Regions from separate parts of the Nostoc cycadae WK-1 genome, predicted to be linked through region 2. Evidence: predicted binding sites of a transcription regulator. Region 2 holds the regulator's gene; each other region holds the start of a gene.
What was found. Region 2 encodes NtcA, which controls nitrogen genes in cyanobacteria. Its sites were predicted from a motif close to TNTGTANNNNNNNNTACANA; they were not measured.
Positions count from the first base shown of each region.

Region 1: the regulator NtcA is predicted to act here: its motif matches at 2,134-2,153, upstream of rpe (ribulose-phosphate 3-epimerase).
Region 3: the regulator NtcA is predicted to act here: its motif matches at 1,309-1,328, upstream of NCWK1_RS04660 (DUF3155 domain-containing protein).
Region 4: the regulator NtcA is predicted to act here: its motif matches at 1,618-1,637, upstream of NCWK1_RS06115 (DUF2605 domain-containing protein).

Region 1 covers NZ_DF978425.1:2,297-5,342, reverse strand. Annotated here, with positions in the region: gene NCWK1_RS08200 (serpin family protein) at 1-151, opposite strand, end outside; gene NCWK1_RS08195 (S8 family serine peptidase) at 398-1,987, opposite strand; gene rpe (ribulose-phosphate 3-epimerase) at 2,180-2,887, shown strand; gene hpsJ-A (HpsJ-like protein, cyanoexosortase A-associated) at 3,040-3,046, opposite strand, start outside.
Region 2 covers NZ_DF978433.1:15,977-19,022, forward strand. Annotated here, with positions in the region: gene NCWK1_RS18910 (DUF3084 domain-containing protein) at 1-1,256, opposite strand, end outside; gene ntcA (global nitrogen regulator NtcA) at 1,505-2,176, opposite strand; gene fabI (enoyl-ACP reductase FabI) at 3,017-3,046, shown strand, end outside.
Region 3 covers NZ_DF978423.1:75,072-78,117, forward strand. Annotated here, with positions in the region: gene NCWK1_RS04655 (sensor histidine kinase) at 1-1,074, opposite strand, end outside; gene NCWK1_RS04660 (DUF3155 domain-containing protein) at 1,358-1,675, shown strand; gene NCWK1_RS04665 (cofactor assembly of complex C subunit B) at 2,090-2,623, opposite strand; gene NCWK1_RS04670 (PadR family transcriptional regulator) at 2,676-3,023, opposite strand.
Region 4 covers NZ_DF978423.1:428,254-431,299, reverse strand. Annotated here, with positions in the region: gene NCWK1_RS06125 (amylo-alpha-1,6-glucosidase) at 1-556, shown strand, start outside; gene NCWK1_RS06120 (DUF2973 domain-containing protein) at 625-939, opposite strand; gene NCWK1_RS06115 (DUF2605 domain-containing protein) at 1,201-1,518, opposite strand; gene thrS (threonine--tRNA ligase) at 1,880-3,046, shown strand, end outside.

The DNA.
Region 1 (3,046 bases), on a different contig from region 2:
GGGCATCACTATTACTATTAACTTGAGAACAACCCAGTACACCAAACAAAACGACACTAGCTGCGGCTAGGACATAACGCCTTCCCAGGCTGACAGCGTAACGTCTTTGCAGAAAATTTTCTTTCATACCGCGCAACTTTTGCCGATTCATGATTCCACCTCACTTACCAAAGATGTTTAGCAACTATCACGATTGATGCTAAATGCGTTAATGATTAACTATTGCATTAGTAGGGGCATCAACCTTTGACGGTTACAGTTTTGGTAACAGTAATTCAGTGAGTAGCAGTGATTTGGAATTAAGTTGTTAGTTACTATACTTACTCCAAATAGTAATCCAAAGTCAAAAGTCAATAGTCCAAAATAACTTTTGACTACTGACTTCATACTTTTGACTTTAATTCATAGTCCACCAAGCCAAAGCATAAGGTTGAGTTGGAGCGTTTACCTGTTGGCGAAATTGCACACGGATTTTGTAATTCCCATTAGCAGGAACGGGACAAAAAATATGTTCTACACTATCAATTTGACTAATAGAAGAACAAACAGCGCCAGCCTCAGAATTTTTAGCATCAGCTTTGACTAAGTAGAGGTCGAGATTATTCAAACCCTTATCGCTAAAAGTTTCGCCCACATCAAACTGTTCGTTTTGATTGCGATCGCTCAACTCGACCAATCTATCCCAACTAAGGGTAATAGCAACAAAACTCCCCTGCTTTAACGGTTTTGTTAACTGATAATCAACACTATTCCCCGCCGCAACTTGGCGATAATCCCAACCAATTGCGGGGATAGTCTTTGCAGGTTGCCATTGTCCAGCGCTAAATTGTTGATAAGCGCGAAACGCATTTAAATGTCCTGCACCCATTTGAGCATCTAAGGGAATTTGTGGGTTTTTATAAGCATCAGAATCTAACCAATTTTGATTCTGTTTATCGATCAGTGTCCGTGACATCCCCAAGCGCAAGCCATTACCACTGTCTTGGATTTTATCGGCGGAGTTGAGCAAAACTGCTTTCATCACTTGATGACGGCGGCTATCAACACTCCAATTAGGTTTTTTTGTGCGGAGTTGGCGATCGCCAAATTCCTGTAACAAAGCAACTGTAGCCGTAACATGAGGTGCAGCAAAACTTGTACCTGTCGCTTTATTAATTTTGCCGTCAGGATTCAGCAACGGAATATTATTACCTGGCGCAACTATACTGATGGCGCGACGACCATCCAGATTATATTCTTTTCCTGCTAACCTTCCACTAGCTCCCTGATTCACCCCTGCCAGGTTAGAAACATCTACTTTATTAAAAATTCCCCCGCGACGGGATGAAAAAGCCACGTTAACTCCATTAAAATTATCTGTAGGAATCGGAATACCCCCTTTACCCTGATTGCCTGCGATCGCATACAAAACATCGTGAACCCGACTCGACCAGTCAACACACAACGTTAACAAAGCATTCCCATCTAGAACAGCATCCACGCGTGGATCACGATTGAGGGGTTCACCAAAGCTAAAGTTAATTGCGCGGATATCACCACCATTTTGTAATGCAATGTGTTGTGCTGATAAACACTCTTCTGGCTGACCCATGTTTTTCGTAGAACCGACAGCAGAAGAATACAGTCTGGCTCCTGGTGCTACCCCAGGTAAACCCTTATCTCTACTCACCATCATCCCAGCAACATTGTAAGCGTGGGGGTCAACACCAGTATTTGATTTTGCGGGGCCATTGCGTAAGAAAACTGCTGCTAGAGATATAGCGCGATTTTTTGAGACGGCTTTATCCCAACCAAACATTCCCGGACGACCGATTTCTACTTGACCAATGGCTATCTTGTGACCAGTTAAATTGTAAGGAGGTTGATGTAGTTTTAAAGCATCAATCCCATTTGTTCCTAAAGAAGTTTCTAATCCTGAAGCCAATACAGGTACACTCAAACAAGAAGCACTCAAACCCCAAATTAGCCAACTTAGTTTTTTGTTCATAATTAATAGTCAATGGTCAATATTCATCGGTCATTTGTAATTTTCTCTGTCTTCTCTGCTGGCTTCAATAGATAAGCTGCTTATGGCCTTTACCTGACAAAGCAAGATTAAATTCAAGAGAATTACTCAATATTTTGTTACAGTATTTTGTTACAATGCTTACAGACGAGGACGCTTAAAAACCCACTAGCCATGACCCAAAACCGATCTGAACAGCCCATTGTAATTGCTCCATCTATACTATCAGCCGATTTTAGTCGTCTGGGTGATGAAATTCGCGCAGTAGACGCAGCTGGAGCCGATTGGATTCATGTTGATGTAATGGACGGTCGTTTTGTACCTAATATTACGATAGGCCCTCTGGTTGTGGAGGCGATTCGTCCAGTTACTAAAAAACCTCTGGATGTCCACTTGATGATTGTGGAACCAGAAAAGTATGTAGAAGGCTTTGCTAAAGCAGGTGCAGATATTATCTCTGTTCACGCTGAACATAATGCTTCACCACACTTACACCGCACTCTCGGTCAAATTAAAGAACTTGGTAAACAAGCAGGAGTAGTACTCAATCCTTCCACACCACTAGAATTTATTGAGTACGTACTAGAACTTTGTGATTTAGTTCTAATTATGAGTGTTAACCCTGGTTTTGGTGGTCAAAGCTTCATTCCTGGTGTCATACCTAAAATCAGAAAGCTGCGTCAGATGTGCGATGAGCGCGGACTCAACCCCTGGATTGAAGTTGATGGCGGACTGAAAGCTAACAATACTTGGCAGGTTTTAGAAGCAGGCGCTAATGCCATTGTTGCTGGTTCCGCTGTATTCAACGCCAAAGATTATGCTGAAGCAATTACCAATATTCGCAACAGCAAGCGTCCTACACCAGAACTCGCAAAAGTTTAATTTAGTCAAGTCTTGTATTCATTAAACTAGGGTAGGCAATTTAAATTGCCTACCCTAGTTTTTTGCTTTACTGAATTTCAATTACAGTTTCAGACATCTACAGATGATAAAAACTAGCCCATACAAGGCTTATAAATTTTTCACCTGCTATTTCACTTA
Region 2 (3,046 bases):
TCATAAGATGACATACTTCTAGGATCAGCACTGGTACTAGCTAATACCTCTCCTCCTGCAAAGACTAATATATTGCGTGCAGCATCTCCAAAGAATTCTATCTGTTTTTCGCCTCTGACGTAATTGCCTGCGGAGAAAATTCGCACAACATATTCTCTACCATCGCTAATTTGTCTAATCAACTGCTCAACTCTTTCTGGAGTCACACGCAGAATTTGGGTATTTTCTGGTTTTGCACTTGGTTCAGTTAATTGAAAAATCGCATTTTGGTTAGCATCACCTAAAAGTTGCAACACCGCCTGACGCGCAGCAGTAGCTTGCTTAACTTGAATCACAGCACCAGCCAAAACTTGACCACGAACCAAAGCCAACTTGCCTAAACGCAGGTCTTGATAAGACTGATAGTATTTTTCTAGTCTGGCTACTTCCTGTTCTAAATAATCCTGTTGTCTTTCTAGTTCTTTGAGGCGAGATTCCCGTGTGGCAATAACTTGTTCTCGTGCAGTAATTTCTAAATTACGATTTTGAATGAGTTTATCTAGTTGGGCAATTTTGAGATCGCGTTTTTCAATAATTTCTTGGCGGTTGGCGAGTTCGCGATCGCGTTTTGTAATGGCTGCTTTCGCTTCATCAATTGCCTTTTTCGCCTCTGCGTACAATCTTTGTTGTTCTGCCTTTAATTGTCCTACCGCCACTTGTAGGGCTTTTCTCTGATTGTAAACGTTTTGTAATTCTGATCTGGCTTGTTGATATTGAGTTGCTACTTGATTCAAGCGCCCTTGAGTGCGTTGCAGTTGCGCCTGTGTTTGGGCTTGGCGGCTAATAGTTTGGTTGAGTTTTGCTTGCGTTTCTCGTTGTTTAGCATTTGCCGCTTGCAACGATTTATTAATTATCTGTAAATCTTGTTGCGCTTTGGTTTGTTCAACTCTCGCTTGGCTTAACTCTTTCTCTACTTGGCTTTTTTGCGTTTCTGCGGTTTTAAGTTGCTCTCGTTTGTTTCTCAGGTCTTTTTGAATATCTTCTAATTCAAAAACTCCCTTACGCAATCCTTCATCAGCTGCAAACAAAATTCCTAGAGTGGAAGCCGAAATTAAGCCCCCAGTGAAAATAGTCACCACTACCGCCGTATTTTTTGGCCGAAGCTTGAATAGTGAGAGGCGTGCTTTGCCAACCCGTGTGCCAATGCGATCGCCCACAGTGGCAATTACGCCTCCCAAAATTAAAATTGCCGCTATGAGGATGTACCCGGTGGTCATCTTCAGCTACCGAAATGGTTCCAGATACAGCCTACTACTTTCGAGCATTGTCTGTGGAGGATGGATGATTGGCAATAGCGAAGATTCATCAATTTATGATTTAACTCCAGCTATGGGTATTATCTGCAAAAACACAATAATTGCCAACTCCACTACCTCCAATTGCTTTGAACAACAAAGAATTCAGTCGTCAGTCAGCCCAAATTCAGAATGAATAACGTTTTTGTTCTGACTGCTGACATTCTTGTTTAAGTGAACTGTCTACTTAAGCTAACAGGTTTATGCACAGTAATCTTCTTTTTATGAATAGAAATCATTTTCTTTTCACGTAAATCACCAAGTAACCTAGTGACCGTCACGCGAGTAGAACCAATTGCCTCTGCGATCGCCTGATGAGATAGCTTCAGATCAATTGTGATTCCATCTGCACAAGGAACACCAAAATCACGACAAAGAATTAATAAAAAACTCACCAATCTGGAACCCATATCTCGGTGAGCTAGAGTTTCAATCATCATCTCTGTCTGTAAAATCCGCGAAGACAGACCCCGCAGCATTAACATTGATAATTCTGGATTTTCCTTTAGTGCTTGCTCTACTTGTTCGATTGGTGCTGACAGCAATTCTACAGGTGTAAATGCAACAGCATGGTAAAATCTATCCGACTTATTTCCTGTCAGCAAAGACAACACACCAAAAACACTATTTTCCCGTAACAACGCTACTGTTATTTCTTCTCCTGCTTCGTATACCCTGGAAAGTTTTACAGCACCCTTAAGAAGAAAATAAACTCGTTCAGCAGGATCGCCCGGAAAAAAGATCGTTTTGTTGCGTTCAAACGTTTCCACAACAGGCGGAAACGCGCCAGTTGCCATCTGACGAAAAACATTTGCTAGGGCTTTATCTTGTGTCACGATCATCTCCCTTCCCCTACCCAATGCCGGAAAAACAAATAAACTGATTACCTAAGAATACACCTGAAAAATCAATAAATCACCGTCAACCTTTCTGTACTTTCCTATACTCAAATACCAAACATCAGAGTTATTTGTTCATAATGATACATAATTTTTCACCTTTTTAGCTAGTAGTTGTTATAAGTACTTACAAACTCCTATTCATCAGGTTTTTTGCAAAAAAATTCATTATATCTTGAGAATATCTTCAGGAATAGCAGACAATTTTTTATGCAGGAAACGCACTTGTTGATTTAAAGAAGAATTCACAATTCACAATTCAGAGTCAAAATCAATCCTTGGGGAAAAATATCTGTTACCTAGAAGCACCAGCAAATTTTCAATTTGGTGTAGTGTTTCATAGTTTATTCATCCGCCAGTACCCCAAGATTCAATGAGAGAATTCTGGCGACTGACCCATGTATTCTTTCCTGTCAAACATGATTTTTCTAAATACTGTGGTCAACCCAGCAAAACAGGCCTCAGTTTCTAGTATCCTCCTAAGAGGATGTCTGAAAAGTCCCAGGTGATACATTCAGCAGTTGAAGTATCCTCAATTCCCCTAAAAAATTTAGACTCAAGGGTGTTATTTCCTTTTGGAAAAGAAAAGCTATTACAGCTACGCCCAAGTCAAAAACAGTCATCGCGTTGCCAAACGAACTTTCGTGAAAGCAACTATTGTTCAAAATGCTTTTATTTTTTGAATAGTAGAGTCGTGAACGCTACACTGTGCTATGGGGATAAAGAAAAATATTTGATACTGCTCGGACATCTTCATCATGATTGATCCTGTTAATAATTTGTATGCTGAATCTGACTGGAAAAAACGCCCTT
Region 3 (3,046 bases), on a different contig from region 2:
TTGGATGAAAATTTTGCCGCCTTTGGGGGTGTATTTCAAAGCATTATCAATGATATTGCTTAAGACTTCTTGTAAAGCTTTAATATTGGCACGCACCAAGGGTAAGTTTTTGGGAATTTCTGTTTTTAATTTGAGATGGCGTTCTTGAGCGATCGCTTTTGCTGATAGTAATAATGGTGCTAATAAATCAGCTAAAGAGCAATCAGTTGCTTTTTCTCCTGTGCCTGGTAATAATAAAATCGGTTTGGGTTCTGTTTGGACAGTAGCTTCCACAAATACTTCATTTTCGGGTAATGCCAGTGGTGCTAAATCTAATTCTGTCCAGTCAATAACCTGCTCAAATTGTTGCAATAATTCTTGCAGGCGATCGCTTTCTCTCACAATATTCGCTCCCACGTCTCGGTTAGGATCACCTGGACGCAGTCTTTTAAATAGCAATTTGCCAAAAGTCCGCAATGCAGTCAAAGGATTGCGAAATTGGTGTAATAAATTATCTAATAAATCTCGCTGCTGTTCTTGGAGAACTTGTTGTTGGTGTAACTGTTGTTGCAACCATGCTCGACGCTGATCTAAAACACAAGCGATCGCCAAAGTCTGAACTATCTTTTTAATAGTACTTTGTTCTTGTTGATTCCAAGCTCGGTCTTCTCTACAAGTCACCAGTAATCCCATCATGACACCCTCATGAACCAGGGGTCGAACAATTTGGTGTCCACTCAGCAAATACTCTTCTTGAAAATCTGGCTGTTCAGTATCCGTGGTTTCGACCTCTGGTGATGCAGTCGGAGATTCTGTAGCTGCTGTCAATAACCGTTTTTGTTGTTTGGGCAGTAGCAAAATATTACTAATTTGTAATTGTTTGCGTGCTTTTACCTCAGTATTCTCCTCTCCTGGTGGTAATCCTGCTGTTTCTGGATAAACCACTACAGGAATCAGTTTCGCCTCAGTTGTTGGAGCTTCTACCAATTCTTGTGTTAAATAAACCACACTTAAAGAGGCTCCCAACCCTTGGGCTAACAATGCAATTTGTTCTCGGCATAAAGCCACAAAATCTGAACTAGCAGACATTAACATTTTTCATTTCTTGCTTAGGATCACAGGTTTTGAGGGAATTTTCAAGAATCAGCTTGATTCTAACTCTGTTTTCATCAAGCTTCACTAAAGCTGTTTAAATAATGGTATAGATAAAGAAATCCTGTACTTTACTAGTTTTGTGATTTATTTGTCTTCAAAAAAATTATTTTTGTTGTATCAAAAGTTTATAAACTATTGATTTTTTGAACTAGAACTTTTATAATTACGACGGATTTTGTAGCTATCACTACAATCTAATAGCTTGAAAGAGGAGGAAAATAGGTTGGCAAGGAGACGGAAAAGGAAGAGTCGTCGTCGCCAGGAAGGACGGCGGATTTTAGAGCATGTGCCTCAATATAGCATCGAAAGCGGCGAAGAAAAACCTGTGACAGCAGCAAGAAAATTCATTCAAGCTGAAGGGATCTTGCCACCAGCTCTGCTACTCGTAAAGCGAAATGAACACACAACAGACAGATATTTCTGGGCAGAAAAGGGTCTGTTTGGCGCTCAATACGTAGAAGAAAACCATTTCTTGTTCCCCAGCCTACGAACATTAGAAGCTCCGGCTGGTTCAGAAACTGTGGCATTAGCTGCTCGCTGAACTTTAAGTGGTTATCTTACGTGCTGAATGTGTTCTGAATATTCATTTAACTGGCAAAGTTGATCAGTTTATGCAAAATTTTCAATTTTTTTTAAATTTGGGTCTGATTTGCCAGTAGAGGGTAAAGGGTAGGGTAGTCCAGGCGGTTGGACAAACAACTCTCATCAAGCCGTATAGGTTTGTGTGAGTTGAATTATCAATGTAATATTCATCAGGGAGTTAGAAAGAGTGATACAGAGCGTTCAAAAGTGAGAGTCGCAATGCGCTTTCCTTTTGCAGGCTAGGTTACAAGATACCTTTTTCTCTACAGCAGTTCGTTATAGAGAAAATTTACATCACAACAATCCTCTTTCCTACTCCCTATTGTTTATTTCCTCTCGCTCATCACTAGAGGAAATGTAAAAAAACTCAAATTTAATCACTCAGCTTTAAGTTGAGTGCTTTCTGTAACTCAATCAGTTCATCTCGATGGGCAGTTACAGTAATCTTACTGGGGGAGCTTGGTTCGCCTTGATTAGCTTTTTGCAGATGAAGCAACACCTTCTCAGTTCTTCCTGCTTTTTTCCAATAGAACACGCCACTCAACGGTGATAACAGCACTATTCCTAGAAAATAACTGCTGATGTTAGGAAACAGCAGTGATAAAACAAAGGATAAACAAATTAAACCTACTGTTGCCAGTAGCGTCAAAAAAATTGCTAAAAATAAGCTGGGTTGGACAAAACCCTCAAAAATAACTTGATTTTTATCTCGGTCTACCGCTGCCACTCGGTAAGACCGCGAACGGAAATAATCCTGTAATTGAGGCATTAATACAGCTTCGTCTTGCTCAGATACCAGTTGTGCAGTTTTTGTCCGGTCTTTAGTTGCAGCACGAATAAAGAAAAATAGCCCAACTGATAACAATAAGGTGAGCAGCAACGTAGATGGCAGAATAGCAGTATCCATAACTGATTGTTACTGTGTGAATGGAGGAGATTTATTCATTATTAATTATTAGTTAATTTGTCCTCCCGTTAATGTACTCTTGCCAAAGACGCGTTAAATCCTGCGCTTGAACTTGCCATTCTGGAGAAACTTGGTACATTCGCCTAGGTCTTCCTCGTCCTTCGAGTTTCTTCCAATACCCATTAATAGCCCTTTCGTCTTCTAGAAACTTAATCGCACTATACAGTACGGTATCTGAAAGCCGATAGGTTGGATATTCAGTTTCTAAACGTTGAATTAACTCGGTTCCGTAGGATTCACCTTGCCGTAAAACAGACAGTATGTAACAAATAGCTAGTTCCTGACAGAGGTAAGTTGGCGGAGGATTTTCAAAGAATTGATATATATCCTCAAGTTTCATGGTTGGTGAATGGCTAAAAAAAT
Region 4 (3,046 bases), on a different contig from region 2:
AGCTTACAGTGTGGCCGAAAGGTTACGCGCACCTGATATGTTTAATGGTTGGGGGATTCGGACTTTAAGCAGTTTATCGCCTGCGTATAATCCGATGGGTTATCACATTGGTTCGGTGTGGCCTCATGATAACTCTTTGATTGCGATGGGTTTGCGATCGCTTGGTTTAATCGATCAAGCCTTGGAACTTTTTCAAGGCATCTTCGACATGACGAGTCAGCAGCCATACCAACGTCCACCAGAACTTTTTTGCGGCTACGAACGCAATGGCGACAATGCTCCTGTACAATATCCTGTTGCTTGTACACCCCAAGCTTGGGCTACTGGTAGCGTATTCCAACTACTGCAAATGATCGTCAATTTAGTACCAGACGCACAAAATAACTGCTTACGAATTATCGACCCCGCTTTACCAGAGTCGATTAATCAGCTGTCATTTCACAATTTGCGCGTTGGCACGACAATTCTAGATTTAGAATTTGAGCGTTCTGGTAATACTACGGCTTGCCGCGTAGCTAAAAAACGTGGCAATCTCCGGGTAGTTATCGAAGCGTAATCTTTAATAATCAAGTATCAATGATGAAGTATAAAATCTTTCTTCTTAGAGACTTTATACTTTATCTACTATTTTTCGTGATTTTCACTCTTGTGTCCGGGAGAAGCTTCGTAAATAGCATCTAGCTGTTGTCTAGCATCTTCAACGTTAATTGAGCGCATAACTAACAGTGGTTCTTTAATAATATTGCCAGCGCTATCTAACAATTCTGGATGGGGAACTGATTTTTTGGCAGAAAGATAACCTTGATTCCCCATTGCAGAAGATCTGACTGGATAATTTCGTTCTCGGTCAAAACTAAACATGACTAGATTGCGAATTAAATTAGCAACCGCGATACAAGCAAGAATCGTAAAAGCAAGAATGTAGAGTAGGTGCAACATAATATGGTTTTCCTCCAGGAGCAGCAAGTTTAAAAACCTTATACTGAAAAGCTTCGCTGATGCTAGGAATCTCAGCGGGTGTAAATGTTTAACGCACTTTTGGTGAGTTTATTATTGATTAATATTGGAAAAATTTATCAAAGGCTATTCAATTTACGGTAGCATAGGATACATTATTTGTTAATAAAAAATTTATTAAGGATTATATAGTATCTATGCGAATCTCGTCATATATCGCTAGAGGCAATTAGTCACTACACTTTAATTTTCTTTTTCTTGGTGGAAACGCATTGCTACCTTCCAGCATTCCGTAACCAATTGATGCCAAGGCATTAAAGTTGTCATATCAATTCCGACTTGTTGATTAGTGGCAGTAAATAGCATTTTTGCTGTATTTAATTCTGCTTGTGCTTGCTTGACTCGTAACAGCAGGTCAGATTGTTCTTGGTGACTCATAAATGAGAGTTGCTCAGTTTCTAAAAGGTTGCGCGATCGCGTAAACCAATATTGAAAGTCTTGTAACAAAGGCTCTAATACAGTTTTTAGCAACTCAGTCCCTGGTAAATTTGAGTCTTGCATAGATCTGAAGGATACTTCTATTTTTCTAATTAATATTAACGTTTTTTACAAAACTTAATATTATTGTATGCTATGTCTTTAGAAAAAAAGTTAAATAAATCTGTCGTTGTAGTTACAAAATTTAAATTTTAACAATCAAGACATAATACCTTTACCCTGAAAAGTTAAGGCTAAAGACTGTAGACAAAAGAAAATGCTATCTGCAAGCTAAGATCAAGTTTCATACTTCAGACTTCAGAGAATGCTAGAGTGCATCCAGTGCAGCTAAAAGTCTGTCAAGCTGAAAGATGACCAGATGTTATATTTGGGTAAGTTTTTCGGCACTTTAACTAATAAATTACTTTTTGCAATCACTTCGCCAATGGTTCAGCAGCCAATGTCGCCTAATCAAGATATACATCAAGCAGAACAACCAGAAAAAATTAAGCTACCCCGTACTAGCGAATCAGAGAATTTAAAAAAGATTCGCCACACAACTTCTCATGTGATGGCAATGGCAGTGCAGAAGCTGTTTCCCAAGGCGCAAGTTACAATCGGCCCCTGGATAGAAAATGGATTTTACTACGACTTCGACAGTCCAGAGCCATTTACTGACAAAGACTTGAAAGCCATCCAAAAAGAGATGGCGAAGATTATCAATCGCAAATTGCCAGTAACTAGAGAAGAAGTCAGCCGGGAAGAAGCCGAACGCCGCATTAAGGAAATTAACGAGCCTTATAAATTAGAAATTCTGGCAGATTTGAAAGAACCCATTACTATTTATCACTTAGGTGATCAATGGTGGGATTTGTGCGCCGGGCCTCATGTGGAAAATACTCAAGATTTGAACCCCAAAGCCATTGATTTAGAAAGCGTTGCGGGTGCTTATTGGCGTGGGGATGAAACCAAAGCACAGTTACAGCGTATTTACGGTACTGCTTGGGAAACTCCCGAACAACTAGCTGAATATAAACGTCGCAAAGAAGAAGCACTGCGTCGTGACCACCGCAAACTCGGCAAAGAACTCGGATTATTTATCTTTTCAGACCAAGTGGGGCCAGGTTTACCCTTGTGGACTCCCAAGGGTACTGTATTGCGGAGTGTTTTAGAAGACTTCCTGAAGCAGGAGCAACTTAAACGCGGTTATTTACCTGTAGTGACTCCCCACATTGCCAGAGTTGATTTATTTAAAACTTCTGGCCACTGGCAAAAGTATAAAGAAGATATGTTTCCCTTGATGGCAGAAGATGAAGCCGCCGCTGCACTTGAGCAAGGCTTTGTTATGAAGCCGATGAACTGTCCCTTCCACATCCAAATATATAAGAGCGAGTTGCGTTCTTATCGGGAACTACCGATGCGCTTGGCAGAATTCGGTACTGTCTACCGCTACGAACAGTCAGGGGAATTAGGCGGTTTAACTAGAGTGCGCGGCTTTACTGTGGATGACTCCCACTTGTTTGTCACTCCAGAACAGTTAGACGCAGAATTCCTCAATGTAGTGGATTTGATTTTATCGGTATTCAAGAGTCTGCAATTGAAGAACTTCAAA